Regions from separate parts of the Bacillus sp. LQ16 genome, predicted to be linked through region 2. Evidence: riboswitches for the same ligand, from Rfam matches in the RefSeq annotation. Region 2 holds a riboswitch; each other region holds the start of a gene.
The links. Region 2 has a riboswitch for S-adenosylmethionine ahead of metK (methionine adenosyltransferase). Riboswitches for the same ligand answer to the same signal wherever they lie in the genome.
Positions count from the first base shown of each region.

Region 1 (5,759 bases), 1.2 Mb from region 2:
GAGGACTATGGTAAATGATCATATGTATTTACCTCCTTAAATCAAATATATAGCGTTAGAAAGTTGTCTTATGATAGCAATAGGAAAATACGTGATTAATGTGAAAGATCCTACCTCTTTTATAGAGGTAGGATCTTTTGCAGTTGTTCTATTCAATTCCTTCTGGACTATAGCTATACTGCTGCTTATTCTCAATCCGCTCAATCACATCCTGCAGCTCATCTGGCTTCAGAAACTCAATCGGAGAGAAGCCCTTCTCAAATGTAAGTGTATCAGCCTCAATCATTAATACGTATCGATCATTTACCTTTGCAATATGTATTTGATCCCCGAAATCAGCAAGCAAAGCCTTCACAGAGATATGATCTGCTTTTAGTTTTAATTCCACTTCAGGAGCATGCTCGACGATTTGGGCAGTTGCTTCCATTACTTCTTCGGTTGAAAATTGTTCCATAATTTCGCGTTTCGGACTGGCAGCCCATACTTCCATCGCTTGGTCGAATTGTTCGCGTTCTTCCGTACCTTCTTCAAATACATCTTCAATTTGGTCGTATACCATGTCCATTACTTGTGTTTTCATAATTTCAGGCATAGAGCGTTCATATTCGACGAATTTTAAGAAGTCTTCAAAGTAGCGGGCATGTGATGCTTGGTGTATTTTTAGTTCGCCTACTTCAACCATACCTTCTTCAGGCATGTATGGGTATTGGATAGATTTCATATTCTTTGTTGTGATGGCCATTTCAACGTTACGAATCAGTGTTGATTCATCAGAAATAGAAGCAACCTTTGGTTCGAAGTCGCATTTCATTACGAATACAAATGGATCATCAAAGTATTTGCGTAGTTTTGCCTGAGCAATTAAAAATACACCACCGCGTACAGCGCTTGTGTCAAGATATGTATAAACGAGAGGTTCGCTCATATCTTTAAAGTTGTCCTTTGTTTCTGCAAAGCGAATACGATTAAAAAGGTTGTAATGAGGGTTTGAATCAAGTTCGTGCCCTTCCTCTACAATAAAGCGACCAATTTTTGTTGGGGCTTGTTCTGTTTTTGCATGACGTTCTACTTTTCGCTTCGATATTTTTAATAACTCACCATTCAAAAATTCTTTTAAGGAGCTATCTTCATATTCTTCAGCGTCTAAAGTTTGAAAATGTTTGTAGCGTTTATCAACTGCTTCACCTTTTCCTTCTACTTGTACAACATAAAAGGAAAGATAATTTATTTCAAAATCCATATTTATCACCTTGTTTCATTTCATTAACTCTTATCAGTATAGAGATGGAAAAAACTTTCGTCAATTTATATAAGGAAGGGGGAGCCCCTTCCTTATATAATTTTTATTTTCTCGATTAAAATCCGTCTTCTAATGCTGCGAATGGAATGTTTAGTCTGTTTTCTACTGTACGTAAACGTTGGTTTAAGCGGTTTAGTCTACGTGTATGGCGCTCAACTGTATTTTCTAGTTGACGTACTCTTTGTTCAAGCTCATTTACGCGTCTTTCTAATTGACGATTTCCAGTGCCAGGAAAAGAGATTGGAAGTTGGAATTGTCTATTTTGGTCATATGGATTCGTTTGCTCTGCTTGATCTATATAAGATTGATATTGTGCTTGTAAGTCATACTGTGGTTGTTGGTACGCATATTGATTATATGGATCATATGGATTGTAGGGATACATAATAACATCCTCCATTTCTTTAAAATAGGTTGAATTCACCATAATGTATGTGCAAAAGCGGAGCGGTGGCACGGCAAATACCTATTTATGTTGACGGGATTTTTCTTTATCCCGCATTAACGGGCAGTAAGACCCCACTGATTAAAGTTTCACTTTATAAAAAATAGCTTGAGGGTTTTTGATTTGTATTTCTTTTGCTTGATGGTATATACTGGATAAAAGAGAGAGTTTACATAAAAGTTACAATTCTATCAAACTCAAACTTTTATGTAAATATGTATAGACATTTATAAAAGAAAAGAGTAATTTATATAGAGTGAAAAATAACTTGTAACATTTTATAAACATATTGTAAAATGATTGTAACAAAACATACATAAAAATGAAATAAATACATAATAGTGATGTTGGGGAAAGGGAGAGAGTATATTGTTCCGTAAAGTAAAGGGTATATTAGTTGGGGTGTTATGTGTAGCTGTAGTGAGTGGTTGTGGTGCAAAAGTAAGTGATGTTGCATTGGTAAGTGATATTGGTGGGCACACTGTAGAGGCTAAAGCAGAAGTGCAAGATACTATTAGTTTAGTTGATGGTCGAACTGGTACTGAAGTGAAAAAATTAGATTTATCTGGTTTAGGCTATTTTGAAGATGAAGCGAAATTTAAAAAGTCTGTAACAAAGGTTGTTGGTGAGGTTGGAAAAAGCGTCGACAAAAAAATGGTTCCTTCACGTATAGCACCTGATGGAAGTTGGCAAGAAGGAAAACCTTCTTATGAATTAATGGAAAAAGAATTAGTAGATAAATTGTTAAACGTTGGTATGTGGGATGCTACGTATCAGTTGCCGATTGTGGAGAAAAAACCAGTCGCAACATTAAGTGATGCGCAAGGAAATGGTACGGTAATTGGTAGATATGAAACGAACTTAGGTGGTTCAACAGGTGGCCGTATTGAGAATATTCGTTTGTCAGCAGCGAGCATAAATGGAGTTGTGTTAGCAAAAGGAGACCGTTTCTCTTTTAATTCATTAATCGGTGATACGACACCAGATAAAGGATATCAATTAGGGAAAGAAATAGTTGATGGTAAATTAGTAGATGGATATGGCGGTGGTGTTTGTCAAACATCTTCAACTTTATACAATGCAGCAGATCAAGCTGGCCTGAAAATGGTGGAGAGAACTACACATTCTAAAACGGTAGGTTATGTTCCACAAGGAAGAGATGCTACAATTGCATATCCATATTTAGATTTAGTATTTGAAAATACGAATGATGCACCTGTGAAGCTTTATATGGGCATTCAGGGTGGAAAGCTAGTTGCTGAAGTACATAAAATGAGATAAGTATAATACCTTTATAAAAAAGCCATTATTTCTAAGTTTGATAGAATTAATGGCTTTTTTGTGCAATCAATATTACACCTCAAGATATAATGAACAGGAGGAAATTTAATAGGAGTAAGACAGTCTAAAAAAAGCATTAAATTTAATTCATAGTTTTCTTATTGACATTATTAGTAATGGGGTGTATTCTTCATAATAACAACTAAATAAATGGAAAAATTTATTGGTTTTCTTATCAAGAGAGATGGAGGGACTGGCCCGATGAAATCTCAGCAACAGGCTGTATCAAAGTACTGTGCTAACTCCAGCGAACGCAATAGGCGTTTGAAAGATGAGGAGAAATGGATTCACATTTAACTCTTCTTATATGCGTAAGAAGAGTTTTTTGTTTAGAGAGGGGGGATAGAGTGAAGTTTGATGTAACGTATTTTTTAGAAAGTTTTCCGCAATTATTTAAATATGTATACATAACTTTAGGGATTACTGTAGTTTCAATGATTATTTCCTTCGTTATAGGGATCGGCTTGGCGATCATAACGAAAAATAAAACGAAATATTTATATTCAATTGCAAGAGTGTATATCTCTTTCTTTAGAGGAACCCCGTTATTAGTTCAATTGTTTGTTTTATATTTCGGATTACCACAAATCTTTCCGACATTTACAGTGCTTACAGCTATGCAAGCAACTTTAATTGGCCTAAGTTTAAATAATGCTGCTTATTTATCAGAGATTATTCGAGGTTCATTAAATGCTGTGGAATCAGGGCAAATGGATGCCTGTTTATCAGTTGGAATGACAAAGGCGCAAGCGATGCGACAAATTATTTTTCCGCAAGCTATTCGTGTCGCAGTACCGTCACTTGGAAATAATTTTGTTGGATTGTTAAAAGAATCTTCGTTATCTTTTGCACTTGGGGTGGCTGAAATTTTAGCACAAGCGAAAATGCTAGCGGCACAATCATATCGTTATATGGAAAGTTATTTAGCGGTAGCGATAGTATATTGGATTATTACAATCGTAATTAGCTGGGGACAGAAAAAGTTAGAAAAGAAACTTGATGCACCATATTTGTAACAGAAATGAGGTGATATATATGATTGAGATAAGAGATTTGTATAAGTCTTACAAACATAATGAAGTACTAAAAGGGATTTCACTTACTGTAAATAAGGGAGAAGTAGTAGTCATTATTGGACCTTCTGGTTCGGGTAAATCGACATTATTAAGGTGTTTAAACTTATTAGAACAACCGAATGATGGCAGTATTAGAATTGAAGATTTAGAGATTCATGCGAAGAGACTTTATAAAAAAGAAATAATACAATTGCGTCAAAAAACGGCAATGGTTTTTCAAAATTATAATTTATTTAAAAATAAAACAGCATTGCAAAATATTACAACGGCATTAACGGTTGTACAGAAAAAAAGTGAAGAAGAGGCAAAGGGAATATCGAGAAAAATATTAAAACAAGTAGGCTTAGCTGATAAAGAAGATTTTTATCCAACAATGTTATCAGGAGGGCAACAGCAAAGGATAGGGATTGCTAGGGCAATGGCTTTAAATCCCGCAGTATTATTGTTTGATGAACCGACTTCCGCACTTGATCCAGAATTGGTGAATGAGGTATTGCAAGTTATTAAAGACTTGGCAAGACAGCACATAACGATGGTTGTTGTTACACATGAAATGAATTTTGCAAAAGAGGTGGCGGATCGCGTTATATTTATGGCTGATGGCATTATTGTAGAGCAGGGAACACCAGAAGAAATTTTCCGAAACCCACAAAATGAACGTACGAAAAAGTTTTTACGACAATTGAATGCTTCAGAAGAAGGCAATCATTTCGTTATTTAGGAGGAAGAATTGTGAGGAAATCATCATTATTACTAACATTAGCATTAACAGTATCAGTTGGAGTTTTATCAGCTTGTGGTTCAAATACAGCAAGCGAAACAACAAATGAAAAAGTAGTAAAAGTTGGGACATCTGCAGGTCGTAGTCCATTTATTTTTAAAGAGGGTGAGAAAGTAAAAGGCTTTGATGCTGAAATTATTGAAGCGGCTGCTAAAAAGGCTGGGTATAAAGTAGAATGGAATGTTTCTGATTTTGAGGGGTTATTTGGTTTATTAGATTCAGGACGAATTGATACAATTGCAAATGAACTATCAGTTTCTCCGGAAAGAAAAAAGAAATATGATTTTTCAATTCCGTACGTGTATTCTGGTTCTGTATTCGCGGTGAAGAAAGATAATCATACCATTAAATCGCTAGAAGATTTAAAAGGTAAGACTGTAGGTGTCGGGCTTGGTACAGCTGGAGAGCAAGAATTAAAAGCATTAAATAAAAATAATGCTTTTACAATTAAAACGTTCTCAGAGGATCCGACAGCGGAATTGAATGAAGTAGGACTTGGACGCGTCGATGCCTATTATAATGATAAAGTTCAAGTAGAAACAACTATAACAAAGGCGAAATTGGACAACGTCAAAATAGGATTTGGTCCACTTGAATGGGGAGAGATTGCATTTCCATTTGCAAAAAAGAGTGAAAAGTTAGAAGATATAAATAAGGCGTTGAAAGAATTAGAAAAAGATGGCACATTAAGTGATATATCGAAAAAATGGCTAAAAGTTGATGCTACGAAAAAACAAAATTAAGGTGTATTCGTTGAATGGAGTTATCGCCTATCAACTGATATAAAAAATTAAAGGAAACTAGAGAGGAAGTTAT
Region 1 covers NZ_CM173491.1:3,436,864-3,442,622, reverse strand. Annotated here, with positions in the region: gene AC3EMB_RS17240 (hypothetical protein) at 1-22, opposite strand, end outside; gene AC3EMB_RS17235 (DUF3900 domain-containing protein) at 149-1,240, opposite strand; gene AC3EMB_RS17230 (hypothetical protein) at 1,356-1,685, opposite strand; gene AC3EMB_RS17225 (VanW family protein) at 2,115-3,026, shown strand; SAM riboswitch class I at 3,256-3,364, shown strand; gene AC3EMB_RS17220 (amino acid ABC transporter permease) at 3,434-4,102, shown strand; gene AC3EMB_RS17215 (amino acid ABC transporter ATP-binding protein) at 4,122-4,883, shown strand; gene AC3EMB_RS17210 (amino acid ABC transporter substrate-binding protein) at 4,895-5,686, shown strand.
Region 1: it holds a riboswitch for S-adenosylmethionine, as region 2 does, so the genes downstream of both, AC3EMB_RS17220 (amino acid ABC transporter permease) here and metK (methionine adenosyltransferase) in region 2, are expected to answer to the same signal.

Region 2 (5,759 bases):
TACTCATTTCTATTTCACCTATTTTTACAACTGTATTTGCGATTTTTCTGAAACAAGAAAATTTTTCTTCTCGAAAGTTAATCGGTTCTATGATTGCTTTTGTTGGTGCAGCATTAGTTTTAGTAGCAGGACATTCACTTACTAGTTCTTTTTATGGCAATGGAATTGGACTTATTACATCAATATGCTGGGGGCTTTATCCTGTTTTAGCAGGACCATTAATTAAAAAATATTCAGCATTACGTGTTACAGCATGGTCTGCATTAGTGGGTGCGATTCCGCTATTATTGTTAAGTGGTCCGCATGTGTTTGTCATGCCATTTCACATTACTCACGGAATGACACAATTTGCTTTACTATATTCTATTTTCTTTGTCACAGTATTTGGTCTAGTAATGTGGTATGTTGGTGTTCAAAAAATTGGGGCGTCACATACGATGGTATATATGTATATAACGCCGCTTGTAGCTGTTTTATTTGCAGCTGTCTGGGCAAATGAATATGTATCGTTTCAACAGATCATCGGTGGAATTATCATTTTTGTCGGTCTATGGTTTGTGAAATCGGAGAAAGTAAAAGTTCATTCTATTGCAGGGGAACCTATATCAAAATAGGAAAACAGATCACCTATGATCTGCTTTCCTATTTTTTTATTTTTGGTAAGAAGATGAGAAATAAGATAGCAGTAATAAGTGGGATTAAGTTTAAAAATGGAATACGGAAGAGTGTAATAAGAATAATACCTGGAAGAAGAACACCGAGGACAGCGTAAAAAATGCTATGGTTTTTCGTGTACCAATACAATGAAAGTCCGATAAGTGCAGGGATAATGAGGTGAATGAGAGCCATTAAAAAATAAATCATTAGACGCCCCCTTTATTTGTGTGCTTATTACATCATATCCGTATGTTCATAGATTGATATCATTTTTTTCATAAATGGACGAAAAAAGTTTGAAAAACCGTCACAAAATATGAGAATATAATGTTTGAAATCTTGTATAATATTATTTTCTAAAAACATTTAAACAACATAAACATACTGTTTATGTTGTTTTTAATTTGAGTGAAATGGATGTAAAGAATATGAATTTGAAAGAAATTTTTTGTCGGATAGATAAGAACGAATGAAGAGAGGTACAGCATGATTAGTATGTCACTAAGATCATTTAAAATCCAATCGTATTATATACTAGGTATTTTGTTACTAGGTTGGATGTTAACACCGTTTTCAGCACACTTTTTAGGCGCTGGAATTGGGCTTATTGTAAGTATGTATTGCGTTTGGCTTTTAGGGAGAAGAATTGAGAAGCTTGGAGATAGTATTGTAAAGAAGACGAAAGCACCGACACTCGGTATGTTTAACCGTTTTGCAGCTGCCATTTTGGGTGCTATTATTATGTACGAAATTGAGCACCACATGGTTATGTGGGCATTTGCAGTAGGGATTATGGGTGGTTATTTCTTAATCGTTGTGAATTTAGGATACTATAGCATGAAAGATGAGAAAGAACTAACAAAGAGCTAAAAGAGATAAAAAGATAAAAGACTTCTTTTTAGATGGAATAGATGATCCAGCCACGAATAGAAGCGGTCAGGGCCTTTTTTAACCCCATACGATGTGAAACCCGAGAGATGTAGCGAGTAGGGATATAATGTATATATTCGAAGCTGTAATTTTATAATCTAGGTCACAGATGAAGAGATTAGCATTTCACTTTATATAAGATATAGAAAGAAGCTTACGTTTTCACGTAAGCTTCTTTTTTATGTAAGTGTGTGTAACCGTTAAGCCGCATTGGGTTTTGTCGGTGAGTACGCGAAACTTTACGGTTACACGACACTTATTCATATGAGTAAAGGGTTATTCCAACAGAAAGTTTTAATTTAAGCGATTGGACCGCCTAAGTTAATAATATCTTCAGAAACGCTTTCGAACTTTTTGAAGTTCTCTTTGAATTCATTTGCAAGCTCGATTGCTTTTGCTTTGTAAGCAGCTTTATCAGCCCAAGTTTGTTCAGGCATTAACACTTCGTCAGGTACACCTGGTACGTGAAGTGGAACTTCAAGACCGAAGATGTCATGTTTAGCTGTTTCAGTTTTTGCAAGTTCGCCGCTTAATGCTGCTTGAATCATTGCACGAGTATAACCCAAGTTCATACGTTTACCAACTCCGTACTCGCCGCCAGTCCAGCCAGTGTTTACTAGGAATACTTTCGCATCGTGTTTCTCGATTTTTTCACCAAGCATTTCAGCGTAGCGAGATGCATCAAGTGGTAAGAATGGTGAACCGAAGCAAGTTGAGAATGTAGCTTGCGGAGATGTAACGCCGCGCTCTGTTCCTGCTAGTTTACTAGTGTAACCACTTAAGAAATGATACATAGCTTGCTCTTTTGATAACTTACTGATTGGAGGCAATACGCCAGATGCATCAGCAGTTAAGAAAATAATTGTATTTGGGTGTCCAGCAACACTTGGCAGTACGATATTGTCGATCGCATGCATAGGGTATGCAGCACGAGTATTTTCTGTTAAAGTAGTATCGTTGTAGTCGGCGATACGCGTTTGGTCATTAATGATAACGTTTTCTAAAACAGATCCAAATTTGATTGCATCGAAAATTTGTGGTTCTTTCTCGTGAGAAAGGTTTACACATTTTGCATAGCAACCGCCTTCAATATTGAATACACCGTTATCAGACCAACCGTGCTCATCATCACCGATTAATTTACGGTTTGGATCAGCAGATAATGTTGTTTTACCTGTTCCAGATAAACCGAAGAATAGTGCTACGTCGCCTTCTTCACCTACGTTTGCAGAGCAATGCATAGAAAGGATATCTTGTTCAGGTAATAAGAAGTTCATAATAGAGAAGATTGATTTTTTCATTTCTCCAGCGTATTCTGTACCACCAATTAGTACGATACGTTTTTCGAATGAAACCATAATGAATGCCTCAGAGTTTGTACCGTCAACAGCTGGATCAGCTTTGAAATTCGGTGCAGAAACAATTGTGAACTCTGATTCATGAGTTGTTAATTCTTCTTCAGTTGGACGAATGAATAATTGATGTACAAATAAATTGTGCCATGCATATTCGTTAATAACTTGAATTGGTAGGCGGTAATTGCGGTCAGCGCCTGCAAATCCTTTGAAGACGAATAACTCTTCTTTTTCTTTTAAGTATTCTAAAACTTTAGTATATAATTTATTAAAATGTTCTTCAGAAATCGGTTGGTTCACAGCTCCCCAAGCAATTTTGTCAGCAACCGATGCTTCTTTCACAATAAATTTATCTTTAGGAGAACGTCCTGTATATTTTCCAGTTGAAGCAGAAACGGCACCAGTCGAAGTTAATTTCCCTTCATTTCGCATTAATACTTTTTCCACTAATTGCGGAACACTTAGTTGAATCTGTGCATTGCTTCCGTTCAATAATTCGTGTAAACCAATTTGGACATTCACAGTACTCATATTTATATACCATCCTTTTCATTTAATGAAATATTTCTCGTAATCCCCAACAAGAGTATAACACAATTATATAAATAATGTATACTATTTATTTCTTTTTGTTTGTGTGAATGCATTATTTCCCTATTAATATTTCATTTCAGGCGTATTGAGAAAAACTTTCAGGAAAATGTGAATATTAATTGACAAATGAATATCATTTCTTTAGTATAGGTTGGGACGGATACTCTCTTATCCCGAGCTGGCGGAGGGACAGGCCCGATGAAGCCCAGCAACCTCACTTGTATTGATAAATGCAGGTGAATAGGTGCTAAAACCTGTGCGAGGCTACAGGTCTCGAACGATAAGAGCGAAGGGCAAAAAGCAGTATGCAAGTAGCAAATTAAACCTTTCCTCTATGTAAAGTAGGAAAGGTTTTTCTGTATGCTTGTGTGGGAGAATAAATGTATGTCGCAGTTTGTGGCAAATTAAGGATGAGTTCCGTACAATATATACAATTACTGTAGGGAGGTTTACCACATGACAAAAAAACGTCATCTGTTCACATCTGAGTCTGTAACTGAAGGACATCCAGATAAAATTTGTGACCAAATTTCTGATTCAATTTTAGATGCGATCTTATCAAAAGACGCAAATGCACGTGTAGCTTGTGAAACAACTGTAACAACTGGTTTAGTATTGGTAGCGGGGGAAATTACGACTTCTACTTACGTAGATATTCCAAAAATCGTTCGTGAAACAATTCAAGGCATTGGTTACACACGCGCAAAATACGGATTCGATGCAGAAACTTGTGCTGTTTTAACATCTATCGATGAGCAGTCTGCTGACATCGCTATGGGTGTTGACCAAGCGCTAGAAGCACGCGAAGGTCAAATGACTGACGCTGAGATTGAGGCAATTGGTGCAGGAGACCAAGGTTTAATGTTTGGTTTCGCATGTAATGAAACACAAGAGTTAATGCCACTTCCAATCTCGCTTGCTCACAAATTAGCTCGCCGTTTAACTGAAGTACGTAAAGATGATACATTATCATACTTACGTCCAGATGGAAAAACGCAAGTTACAGTTGAGTATGATGAAAATGGTAAACCAGTACGTGTTGATACTATCGTAATTTCTACACAACATCACCCAGATGTTACATGGGAAGAAATCGATCGCGACTTAAAAGAGCACGTAATTAAAGCTGTAGTACCAGCAGAATTAATGGATGGAGAAACGAAATTCTTCATTAATCCAACTGGCCGCTTCGTAATTGGTGGACCACAAGGTGATGCTGGTTTAACAGGACGTAAAATCATCGTTGATACTTACGGTGGATACGCTCGCCACGGTGGCGGTGCATTCTCTGGTAAAGATGCAACAAAAGTTGACCGTTCTGCAGCATATGCAGCTCGTTATGTTGCGAAAAACATCGTAGCAGCTGGTCTTGCTGACAAAGCAGAAGTACAACTTGCATACGCAATCGGTGTAGCACAACCAGTATCAATTTCAGTTGATACATTCGGCACAGGTAAAGTATCTGAAGACGTACTAGTAGAACTAGTTCGTAACAACTTCGATCTTCGCCCAGCTGGTATTATTAAAATGCTAGACTTACGTCGCCCAATTTACAAACAAACAGCAGCTTACGGCCACTTCGGACGTACTGATGTAGATCTTTCATGGGAACGTACAGACAAAGCTGCAGCTTTAAAAGAGCAAGCTGGTCTATAATATATGAAAAAAAGCTTTGCGCGGTGAGCGCAAAGCTTTTTTTATTTCGTTTTACTTACAATTTGAATGCATGATTTGCAATATACTTCGCCTTCTAGCTCAATATACTTTTTCGTATTAGTCATGCCTTTTCATACGTTTGTATTTCCTTTTTACATGATTTACAAAGGGTGGGTTTCTTCTGGAACATATGCAATCAACCTTTCATTTGACGTGCTTTACCTGCGCAAAAGGCACTGCTTAGTAAAAATAGTGTCGCGAATATAATGCTTACTAATGTAGCGTATGGAATTGCACCTTTTAAGGAAAAGCCGACAGTGATTGAAGCGATGAATAAGAGGATGAATGTTGTTGTTAATTTTTTATAAAGTTCCATACTATGTAGACCTCCAATTTATTTTTTAGTACAAGTTTTAAAATTGAATTCTATTATGTAGAAAATATAAAGAGTAGCTAAAGATGTGTAGTCTAGGAGTATAAGAAAGTGCACTTTCCTTTTTGTGGGTTAGTATACTTATATTGTATCATGGCGCATGATTGGCTTCATACATAATTGTGTAAAGATAT
Region 2 covers NZ_CM173491.1:4,633,008-4,638,766, reverse strand. Annotated here, with positions in the region: gene AC3EMB_RS23480 (DMT family transporter) at 1-614, shown strand, start outside; gene AC3EMB_RS23475 (hypothetical protein) at 643-864, opposite strand; gene AC3EMB_RS23470 (ATP synthase subunit I) at 1,144-1,527, shown strand; gene pckA (phosphoenolpyruvate carboxykinase (ATP)) at 1,887-3,473, opposite strand; SAM riboswitch class I at 3,702-3,823, shown strand; gene metK (methionine adenosyltransferase) at 3,993-5,192, shown strand; gene AC3EMB_RS23455 (hypothetical protein) at 5,389-5,568, opposite strand.

Region 3 (5,759 bases), 1.4 Mb from region 2:
GGATACATATTATGATGGTACTTTATTAGAAAATGTACCTGATTTGTTATCTGCTCAAGAAATTGGTATGGTATTTCAAAATCCAGAAAATCAACTCGTAATGGATACAGTTATTCAAGAATTAGCATTTTCTTTAGAAAATATTGGGTTACCATCACATATTATTCAAAAACGAATAGCAGAGCTTATTAGCTTTTTAGGATTTCAAGATTTATTGCATCAATCTGTTCACACGTTATCTGGTGGGCAAAAGCAACTTGTTAATTTAGCTGCGGTATTAGTTATGCAGCCAAAGTTATTATTATTAGATGAACCGACAGCACAATTAGATCCAATTGCTGCAAAAGAGTTTTTAGGATTATTAAAACGGATTAATGAAGAACTTGGAATTACGATTATTTTAAGTGAACATCGTTTAGATGAAGTTATCCCGCTTGCAACACGCGTTGTTTGTATGGATAATGGCTGTATTATGTATGATGGTAGTCCTAAAACTGTTATTACGAATATGTGGGGAGTAGAAACATTCCGTCCATTTATTCCGCAAATTCCAAGGCTATTTTTAGAGTGGAATGTGAGAGATATTCCGTTTACGGTGCGAGAGGCGCAAATGAAAATGAATAATTTTTCAGCGATATCATATGTAAATGAGCCAATAGCACAAAGTGAAAAGCAAGAGGTAATTTTAAGCGCAGAGCATATTTCATTCCAGTACGAAAAAAATAGTCCGCTTATTTTACGTGATTTATCAGTTTCGATTGAAAAAGGAAAATGGGTAGCGCTCGTTGGGAAGAACGGTACAGGTAAGTCTACACTGTTAACAATTTTAGCAGGATTACAAAAAGCGAGAAGAGGGAAAGTAAAGTGGAACGGGAAAGTGATACATAAAATTGATTCGAAAGAACGGTTTAAAAGTATTGGGTATGTATCGCAGTATCCATATTATCATTTTACATTTGATACAGTGTGGGATGAGGTGTATGAACGTGCACGTGAATTATATGGAGAACAAGGAAAAGAAATAGCAGAAGATACGCTAAAACAGTTTTGGTTGTATTCGCTTAAAGAACGCCATCCGCATGATTGTAGCGGAGGAGAGCAACAACTTCTTGCATTATGTACAACGTTATTATCAAAGCCAACGTTATTATTACTTGATGAACCGACAAAGGGATTAGATCCATGGAAGAAAGAAAGAGTAGGAGAACTATTTAGGAAGCTGCAAAAAGAAGGAACAACAATTGTAATGGCAACGCATGACATTGAGTTCGCTGCGAAATACGTTGATCAATGTATGATGTTATTTGATGGGACAGTCATTATGAATGATGCACCGAAAGAATTTTTTAGCGGCAACTTCTTTTATACAACATCTATCAATCGATTCATTCGAAAAGAATTGCCATATGCATTAACGTGGGAGGATGTGTACGAAGCGTGTCCAAACGATATGTTGCATTCATAATATGTATTTTTGCAGTAATAATAGGCACATTACTCTTTACTACACTTATTATGGACGGTTATTACATGTTAAGTAGTTTGTTTTTATTAGTTGTTATTATGTTACCTTTCTATATCCGTTTTGAAAGAAAGGCGTTTGTTTCACGTGAAATTGTTCTCGTTGCTGTATTAGCAGCAATTGCAGCAGTTAGCCGCGTACCATTTTCTATTTTACCGAGTGTACAACCAACTTCTTTTGTTATTATCGTTTCTGCAATTGTGTTTGGAAGTGAAGCGGGTTTTATGATCGGTGCAACAGCAGCGATTGTGTCTAACATCTTTTTAGGGCAAGGTCCGTGGACGCCGTGGCAAATGTTTTCATGGGGTATGATTGGTTTTATAGCTGGATTATTGCGTAATACATTTTTAATGAAAAAGCTATGGGGAAGACTCCTGTACGGATTGTTTGTTGGATTTTTATTTGGCTGGATTATGAATTTCTGGGGACTTCTCGGTTTTATACGAGAGGCAACGTGGGAAACAGTCATTTCGTATTACATCGCAAGTTTTTATTTCGATTTGAGCCATGCAATTTCGAATGTTGTCTTCTTACTATTATTTAGTACTTCTTGGATTACGATTCTCACAAGATTTAAAAAGAAATACGGTATATTAGATAAGCATAACATAGCATAGAAAAGCATACTCATATAAGGTAGGGTCGCGACTTACATATTCGTTTGCCTCTTTCATGCTTCTTACATATTGTAAGGAGCATTTTTTATTGTCAAAAAATAGTCCAATATATATCCGTTACTATATAAAATTATTCGTATAATAATAGGTGAGAACTATTTTCAAAAGGGAGGTGTATAGTTAATGAAGTTAGTTATTCCGAAGCAACATGGTGCATGGGCGATGCTTGCTATACCATTTCTATTAAGTGTCATACTTGGAAAACCTACTATATATCACATTCCATTGTTTATAGCTTGGTTCTTTATCTATTTAGCTACGTATCCATTCCTTATGCACATAAAACAAAAACGAAAAAAAGAGTATTTACATGCTTCAATTGTATATTTTATTATTGCGTTCGTATTTGGGATGATTTCTCTATTATATGAATGGCGCATTCTTTTATTCGTAATAGTCATGATTCCACTATTTATAGTAAATATGCATTATGCTCGTCAAAAAAATGAAAGGGCACTATTAAATGATATTTGTGCGATCATTGTGTTTTGTGTTGGTGGGTTAATTAGTTATTATTTTTCAATGAAACAAATCGATCATACAGCATTATTCATTGCACTTATTTCATTCTTATACTTTTTAGGTAGTACGTTTTATGTGAAAACGATGATACGTGAGAAAAATAATCCGAAGTATCGTTTTATATCTTGGGGTTATCATATTCTATTAACAATCATTGTATTTGCAATTAATCCGTGGTGCTCCCTTATTTTTATACCAAGTGTCATTCGAGCCATTATATTGTATGGCAAAAAAATTTCTATTATAAAAGTAGGGATTTTAGAAATTGTGAATTCTGTATATTTTTTAATCATAACGGCAATAATTATGAAGTATGCCATTTGAAAAAACTTCCCACCTTATGATGGGAAGTTTTTTCAATCTTGTTCTAAAATGTGAACGGTGTAATCGCAGCGTTGAATAGCTTGTTCGATCGCATAAAGGGATTGCTCAATACGAGCGCGATTAAAATCTTTTTCAACAGTCTGTAATGCTTCTTCTAAACAATGTTTTGCTTCTTGTAATGATTGAAAAGAATCTTGTACATATCCGCGAGCATTTTGATGCATTTCATAATCCTCCTTGCATATTCATATATGTATAGTATGAACAGTAAAGAAGAAAATATTATTTGTTATATTTGTTTGACAATTAAAATGAAATTACGTATAGTAAGAATTAAGTGAATATTTTCTTATCCAGAGAGGTGGAGGGACTGGCCCGATGAAACCCAGCAACCGCGATGCAGGTGCTAATTCCAGCAGAACATATTTGTTCTGGGAGATAAGACGAAGATATATACGTAACTTCTTCTTATCGGAGAGGTTTTTTTGTTGCAAAAAAACCGATTACGAAAATTTATATTAAGAAGAAAGGGGTTGCGCATTGCTGTGACACTCGAAAAATACGTAAAACTGCGTAGTACAGTTTATGAATATATGATAGAGCAAGATAAGCCAATATCATTGTTAGATATTCAAGAACATATCGTTTCGCATCATGAAGGAAAATTCACGAAAAAGATGTTACATCAATTTTATTTATCAAGACTATTAGATGAACTGAAACTGGATGGGAAAATTACATTAGCTGATGAATATCTCTATACTGAAAAAGGGGTATTTTATAAGGCGAGAAAAGGGAGCTAAGCTCTCTTTTTTTTAAAATAACGGAGTATGTAGAGTAAAAGACTGCTTAAGCAGCCTGATACAGGGAATGGTGTTGAGTGTGTAGTGTCAAAAATTGAATGTGCCTGAAAGAGGCAATTCGTATCGGCTGCAAATGAAAAGAGACACCTTCGCCGAATAGGTGTCAGTCGTTTTGCAAAATAGACTTGCTATTTAACAGTTCTTAGAATAACATGCAGGGGTTTGGAAGTCAAAAGGGAATTAAAGGAAGGGGTACAATTATGTACGCTTACTTATTAAAAGATATAACGAAATGGATCCCAAAGTACGTTGTAGATAAGGGATATGAATATTATGAAGATGGACATGTAGAAGATGTTGAAATACAAGATAACAAAGTGTTTGCTTTCGTTACTGGAAATGCAGGGAATTATGAAGTAGTTATTGATCTCGAAGATTTTTCAAAAAGTAGTTGCGAATGTCCGTATGAAAATTATTGTAAACATATGGCGGCAGTTGTTTATGATATTCAAGGTGCTGGTGAGAGTGCAGTTAAAGAGAAACTGAAAGATTTAGAAAAAGAAGAGTTACTTACTGTATTAAATCGACTGTTGCAAAGTTCGAAAAACATGCAAATTGTAGAGAAGATGTTAAAGAAGGGGAAACTTTAACTTATAGAGGGAGTTGTTATGTAGTGAACGTACTAATTGTATACGCTCATCCTAGTCCTTCAAGTTTTAATGCGGCGATTTTAAATCATGTGCAAAAAGGACTACAGGAAACAAATCATTCAGTTACCGTACTTGATTTATACAAAGAACAATTTGATCCAGTCCTCGTATTTAATGAAGAGAAGAAAAGACGTGATTTAGTAAATGAAGAAGAAACAGCTCGATACAGAACGTTAGTAGAAGAAGCAGATACAATTCTATTCATCTATCCAATATGGTGGTGGGGGATGCCAGCTATTTTAAAAGGTTTTATTGACCGTATTTTCGTAGCTGAATTTGCTTATAAATATGAAGGGGCTCTGCCGAAAGGATTATTGCAAGGGAAAAAAGCGTGGGTTATTAATACGTTAGACTCGCCTCTATGGTACGTCGCATTGTTATATCGATCAGCAGATTGGATTATGATGAAGAGAGGTGTTTTACGTTTTTGTGGCATTCGTGATATAAAACGGTCAGTGTTTCAATCTGTGAAAACGAGTAAAGTATCAAAGCGCGAAAAATGGTTATTACAAATAGAAGAAAAGGCTCGTACATTATGAATGAAGTCGATCGTATTATAAACTGTTGTCAGTATGATAACGAACTTTTTCGAAAGTATATTACGTGTTTACTTCAATTGAAAAAATGCAGCGATACATTTCAACAAATTCAAATAGAGTTAAGAAATGATTATTTAATAAGAGGAATTTGTGAAAGAGAAGTAGATGAGGTAGTAAGGGGAAGTAAAGAATATGAAACATATTTTCTTCCTAAAGCGTTACAGTGGAATTTTTTGAGGGAACATCCATACTTGATTGGAAAAATTTGCGAAGATTTTTTTGCATTTGAGTCATTACATCTTACGGAGTTAGAGTGGGAGAAGATTATAAATCGCGTGGGAAATAAGTCATTTATTATGTAAAAAAGCTAGTATAAAACTAGCTTTTCGTTTAAATAAATAAGAAGCATAGACTAATGATAAAACCTGCATATAGTAAGTTCACAACGCAAAATCCCATAATGTCACGAGCACCTAAACCAGCTATCGCTAATGCTGGTAATGCCCAGAAAGGTTGAATTAAATTCGTCCAAGCATCGCCCCACGCAATGGCCATTGCAGTTTTTGCAGCAGGTACACCAAGTTCAGCGCCAGCTGGAATCATAATTGGTGCTTGCACGGCCCATTGACCGCCACCAGATGGAACGAAAATATTAACGATAC
Region 3 covers NZ_CM173491.1:3,186,146-3,191,904, reverse strand. Annotated here, with positions in the region: gene AC3EMB_RS15990 (ABC transporter ATP-binding protein) at 1-1,465, shown strand, start outside; gene AC3EMB_RS15985 (ECF transporter S component) at 1,438-2,139, shown strand; gene AC3EMB_RS15980 (YwiC-like family protein) at 2,323-3,045, shown strand; gene AC3EMB_RS15975 (hypothetical protein) at 3,078-3,269, opposite strand; SAM riboswitch class I at 3,392-3,490, shown strand; gene AC3EMB_RS15970 (hypothetical protein) at 3,531-3,848, shown strand; gene AC3EMB_RS15965 (SWIM zinc finger family protein) at 4,109-4,498, shown strand; gene AC3EMB_RS15960 (NAD(P)H-dependent oxidoreductase) at 4,522-5,097, shown strand; gene AC3EMB_RS15955 (group-specific protein) at 5,094-5,459, shown strand; gene AC3EMB_RS15950 (short-chain fatty acid transporter) at 5,488-5,759, opposite strand, start outside.
Region 3: it holds a riboswitch for S-adenosylmethionine, as region 2 does, so the genes downstream of both, AC3EMB_RS15970 (hypothetical protein) here and metK (methionine adenosyltransferase) in region 2, are expected to answer to the same signal.

Region 4 (5,759 bases), 1.2 Mb from region 2:
AAATTGATTTAGCACCTTAATTTTCAATCCAACATCTAATTCAGTACCTGCTTTTTTCTTTATTAACAACTTTTCAATTTCATCTAATACGCTACGTTCTAATGATAATTCTTTAATCAATCGGTCAAATTCTACAGGAGGTAAGGTCGTTTTCTCTTCTAGCCACTTACAAGCTAAAATGGGACGTAATACATAAAAGTACTTTTTCAGCTTTACATTCTCACCTTGCAAAAATTCACGATAATTTTTCGACGCCATATGTAAATAATGATATATCGTTGCTTTTGGATCAAAATTCTTCTCACTCATCTGTTGAAGTAGTTCTGGAAAATTAGAGTTTTTCGAATAAAAAATTGGTGATCGAATCCACTCAAGTAAAGCAGGATTCGACTTCGCGAATAGTTGCAACGCCTTTTTAATATCCCAACCACTTATATCTAAATCATCACTAATTGGATATTCAATTACATCTCGTTTGTCATGAATTGATAAATACCATTCTACCGGGTGTATATAAACAAACCTAACATCATAATCGCTATCTTTCGATGGAAAACCCCAAGCACGACTCCCTGATTCTACCGCAAATAAAATTTTCACATCATTCTCTTTTTCAATTCTTTCTAACTCCAACTCGATTTTCTCTCTCATTGCATAACACCTCCATTTTTTGATTATTTCCTTGGAAATTCGACAAATACAATACTAATTTTACTACATACCAAAAAAACTGTCAGAAATTACTGACAGCCTAATGAAACGTCTATTGTTGCTTTTCGATTACAGTAGTAGCAATTCGTTCAAACTCTTTTTGAATCTCCTCTTTATATGCATCTACTATTGAAAAATCCATAGCAGCAATATAAATTCGTTCTAATTTATCACGAACCGATTTTGCTTTCGCTAAGAAAGACATCGCCTCATTCATTTTTGCTTTATATTGAATGGAAACATCACGAATTTCCTTCGCATATTTCTCATCCGTCCCTGGCGTAACAATAAGGGCATACATATCAATAATTTCATCACCCTCGCGACTTGGAAAATATTCATGTGGTGCGGTGCTATCAAAAATTGCAAAGCCTAATTCTCTTACGATAACCATATCAAGACTATGCGGGTCAAATCCGCAATGATATACTTCAACTTCAAATCCTTTTTCTTCAGCTGCCTTAGCTAACTTTTTGAGCATCGTTGATTTTCCAGAGCCTGGGCGCCCTTTTATAAAATAACGATGTGGTAACCCTTCTGTTAAATTAGGAACAAAATCAACTGCTCCTTTCGGTGTAGCAGCTCCTAAAAAACGATGTTTTACAAGCGATTGTCTCCCGTTTTTATCTGCAAATAATTTCTGGATTAGCTGATTGGTTAGTTCATTTGCTTTATTAAAATCTATATTATCAATATATATCTTCTCCCACTCATCATGTATAACCAATGCCTCTTTAAAACGTGCGTAAGCAGACTGAAAAGCTTTGCTTGCTTCTGAAACAAATCTTTCAATTTCTAACTTCTGCTTTCTTAGTTTATCTGAGTCCCAAGCAATTCCTAAATTTATATACTCTTCAACAACTCCTGGCATTTTTGGCTCAATAACATGCGGCGATGTCCCATCAACAATTCCTGCTTTTAATTTTGGGATAATTACACCATCAACCGATTTATTATCAGAAGAACAATGCAAAAATTCAATATCATATCCTTTTTCAATCCATTCACGACCTATTGCCTTTATTAAAGAAGATTTTCCCGTTCCTGGGCCACCCTTTAAGATAAATACTCTGTCTAATCCTTTTAAATTCTCTTCGTATAAATTGTGAAATCCCCTAGCTGTATTACCACCAGCATAATAATTTAATATATTTCCTGTCACTGCACTCACTCCTTCGCAGCATTCTATTTACATAAGCTACAATATGCGAGCAGCTTTATTTGGGTGAATACCTATTTTGTATTGCACGAAAAAAGGAAATGAATTACAATTTAACTATCGGAAAATTCAGATTTTAAAAACTGAATACTTCTTTATCAAGAGAGGCAGAGGGACCGGCCCTTTGAAGCCCAGCAACCTCAGTTTATACAAACTGAATAGGTGCTAATTCCTGCAAAATGCATTGCATTTTGGAAGATAAAACTCAACTAGCATGTAAAGCTCATCTTTCTTGATACTGAAGGATGAGCTTTTTATTATTTGAAAAACATATATTGGAGGTATGTAAAATGAAAGTAATTGATCTATCGCAAACATTTGAAAATAATATGTCTCAATTTCCTGGAACACCTAAAATACAACTAGAAGCTGTTACAAGTGTTGAAGAATCAGGCTATCAAGTTACAGATTTTCATTCTGTCGTTCATGTTGGCACGCATTGTGATGCCCCTGCGCATTTTATTTCAGGCGCAACGACCATCGATCGATTACCGCTGGATCAATTTGTAGGCGAAGCTGTTCTTATAGATGTAACACATATTCAAGAACGAAAATTACCTAAGGCAGTATTGCATAATGCTGATATAAAAGAAGGTGATATTGTTATTTTTCATTCTAATCTATCCACCAAATGGAATACAGAAGCTTATGAGAAAGAAGCATTTTATCTTTCTGAAGAATTAGCTAAAGAACTAGTGCGATTAAAAGTAAAATCTATCGGTTTAGATTTCATTTCTCCTGATGAAGTCACAACAGAAACATCACCGATTCATCACATATTACTAGGGAATAATATTTACTTAATTGAAAACTTAACAAATCTAGATGCTATCGAAACAAAACGTTTCTTTTTCTCAGCAGCACCTTTAAAAATTAAAAATAGTGACGGTGCTTTCGCAAGAGCATTTGCTGTTATTTTTTAAACACAGCCTATAAAAAAAGCAAAGGCCACTATTGGTCTTTGCTTCTATATTTTCTATTTAAATTAAGAAAGAATTGTTCCACACGGGGACGCACCCAAGCTAAACAATCTATCTCTTTCTTCTTTGTGCAAGCTATCTCTTCTCCATCTACCATTTCAACAAGTTCTAGTTCTAACAGTTGCCTCGTGAATGCTAACATATTCACTTCTTCGGATGGATACTCTTCTTTTAATTTCTCCTCAATTTCCCCCAATAAAAAACCGTCACGCATCATTGCCAATGCATCAATCCAAAGTGGCGGCATTTCATATTTTTCTCCTGTAATTGTATCTTTTACAATATAATTCTTTTGCTCTTTTCGAAATTGAATCGTGTGTAAACATACAGTCGAATTTAATGTTAATTCCATCATACCACCTCTTTCATAATATCTGCATAGAAAAAAGGATGCGCGTGCACCCCTTCTTATCTTTTCATAACACTACTGAACCGTTACATGAGCAATCAATCTCATGTCGATATTTTCCTCCATTATAAACGAAGTATTTTATAAAAAAAACCCTTCTTGAAACATTTTATAAAATGTTTATATTTACACAACAAGAACACTTTTCTGAAAAATCTTTTCTCCCAATACATTAAACGGTCGGCAGAAAAATTTCTACTTTCGTTCCTACTCCTAGACTACTTTGGATCGTGATACTCCCTTGATGTTCCTTAATAATTTTATATGTAATCATTAATCCAAGTCCTGTACCAGTCTCCTTTGTTGTGTAAAACGCCTTGCCGATTTTTTCTAATTCCTCATTCTCTATACCAAATCCTTGGTCTTCAACAGAAATACACAAATGTCCTTGCGTTTTTTGATATGCACGGATATGAATTTCTCCGCCCTCTGGCATTGATTCTATTCCATTTTTAATGATATTTAATAACACTTGTTTTAATTGCTTATCATCACCGTTTATAGCCGGTAAATTCCCATCTACTTGTATATGACATTTAACTCTATATTGCGTTGCATAACTTTCCATTAGATGCACAACATATAGAAGGATGTCTCGTATATTACACCTTTCATAATTTGTTGGCTTTGGTTTTCCTAACAACATCAATTCACTAACAAATCCATTAACCCTTTCAATTTCTTGTAGCATAATGTCGTAGCTCATCGTATCAGTTGGATTTCTTTCTTTTTGCATTTGCGTAAACCCTTTTAACGCTGTTAGCGGATTTCGAATTTCATGGGCAATTGTTGTAGACATAGTCCCAATCACAGCTAAATTTTCCGTCTCTTTCATATTGTTCATCATTTCAACCACTGTTCTTACATAAGATTGAAATCGTTTTAATAAAGAATGTGAAATAATGAAATAGAATATACATAAAACAAGTGGAATTACCACTTTTAAATCTTGTAATAGCAATGTGAAAAATACGTACTTTCCAATTACACTAAAGGACACTAAATAAAAGTATTTTCTATTCACGAAAACTGGGGCAAATAAAATTAATAACATTTCTACCATACTACCATGTTCAAAAGGTCTATCCGTTCGTAAATAAATCATTAAATTATTCACAAGATTGATAAACATGTACCCAAATAAAAATAAATATTTTACAGAATATACATACCCTCTTTTTTGAAGATATATAGAAATAGGAAATAATGCTATTACAAATATAGGCACACCTATCCCAAGACTACCTTCTGGCCAACCTACCGCTGTTCCACTAATATTCATAGCAGGATATACAAAATAATATATAGCGTCATATAAAAAGAATATAATATAAAATAATAATATAAATACCTTTAAGGCTCTTCTTTCTTCATAAATCAAGCTCTTGTATTTATTCATATAAAAACTCCCCTTGATCGATACAAAAAACTTTCATTGTTATCTCCTTAAAGTATAAGTATGAAATTGCTTTCAGGGCAATATTTAACCTTATAATAATGAAAGGAAGGAGATCTCTCCTTCCTTTTGGTAACAACTTACATCCATCTTACCCTGTCATGTAACAATCCATCCGTAAAATTATTATGCCCTATTACAAAATCCTTCATATATAAATTTAAATACTCACCGTACTTACTTTCTGTATTTAATAACAACTCCTCGACGTAATAAGCACCTTGTTCAAATTGATCTAAAAGTAAACTGGACAAGCCCGCATAAATCCCGCACCCTACCTGAAAATACGTTGCATTCGTTTTATATTTACGAAAAACTTGGCTACTATTCATCACATTATACATATATGTCTCACTATTTTCATAAACGAGTAACACACCGACCAAGTCCTCTCCAGCAACCTCTTCTTCCGCTGGATTAAACACTTTACGATTCCAGTTCCATAAATCTTCTACTTGATCTAAGTTCTGTCTAATTATATTTGTTGTATACTCATTAATTCGGTAAAGAAAACCAACTTCCATATTAAAGTTTTTCCCTAAAATTAATACTTCCTCATGTGGCATTAAACAACCATAGAATTCTTTTTCTCCTAACTTCACTTTATACTCTGAAGCATATACATCTTCATAAAAGTAAAGAGGACGATGATGACTCATATACATCGGATAACTCCAGATTGCTTCATCTAAAAATCGCTCTACTGCCCATGAAGCATAAAGTGTATGTGGCTTTATAAGTGCTGTATCATTCAAAAACGATGTGTCATGTTCTACAATATAACATGCTCTTGGCCTTTCATTTGGTCGTTCCTTCATAAGCTCAACAACCATCCATTGAACAACACCTGGATTCATACCTGAACCTATAATCGCTTTTGTATTTGTAAATTTCTCTTTCTCCTTCTCAAACCTTGTATATCTTTCCGTAAGCTGAAAGCCGATTAAGCTATCGTCCTGATCTACTGCCTCATTTTCCAAGGCT
Region 4 covers NZ_CM173491.1:407,449-413,207, reverse strand. Annotated here, with positions in the region: gene AC3EMB_RS02125 (nucleotidyltransferase domain-containing protein) at 1-651, opposite strand, end outside; gene AC3EMB_RS02120 (PRK06851 family protein) at 764-1,873, opposite strand; SAM riboswitch class I at 2,023-2,135, shown strand; gene AC3EMB_RS02115 (cyclase family protein) at 2,221-2,853, shown strand; gene AC3EMB_RS02110 (hypothetical protein) at 2,882-3,262, opposite strand; gene AC3EMB_RS02105 (ATP-binding protein) at 3,492-4,718, opposite strand; gene AC3EMB_RS02100 (hypothetical protein) at 4,856-5,759, opposite strand, start outside.
Region 4: it holds a riboswitch for S-adenosylmethionine, as region 2 does, so the genes downstream of both, AC3EMB_RS02115 (cyclase family protein) here and metK (methionine adenosyltransferase) in region 2, are expected to answer to the same signal.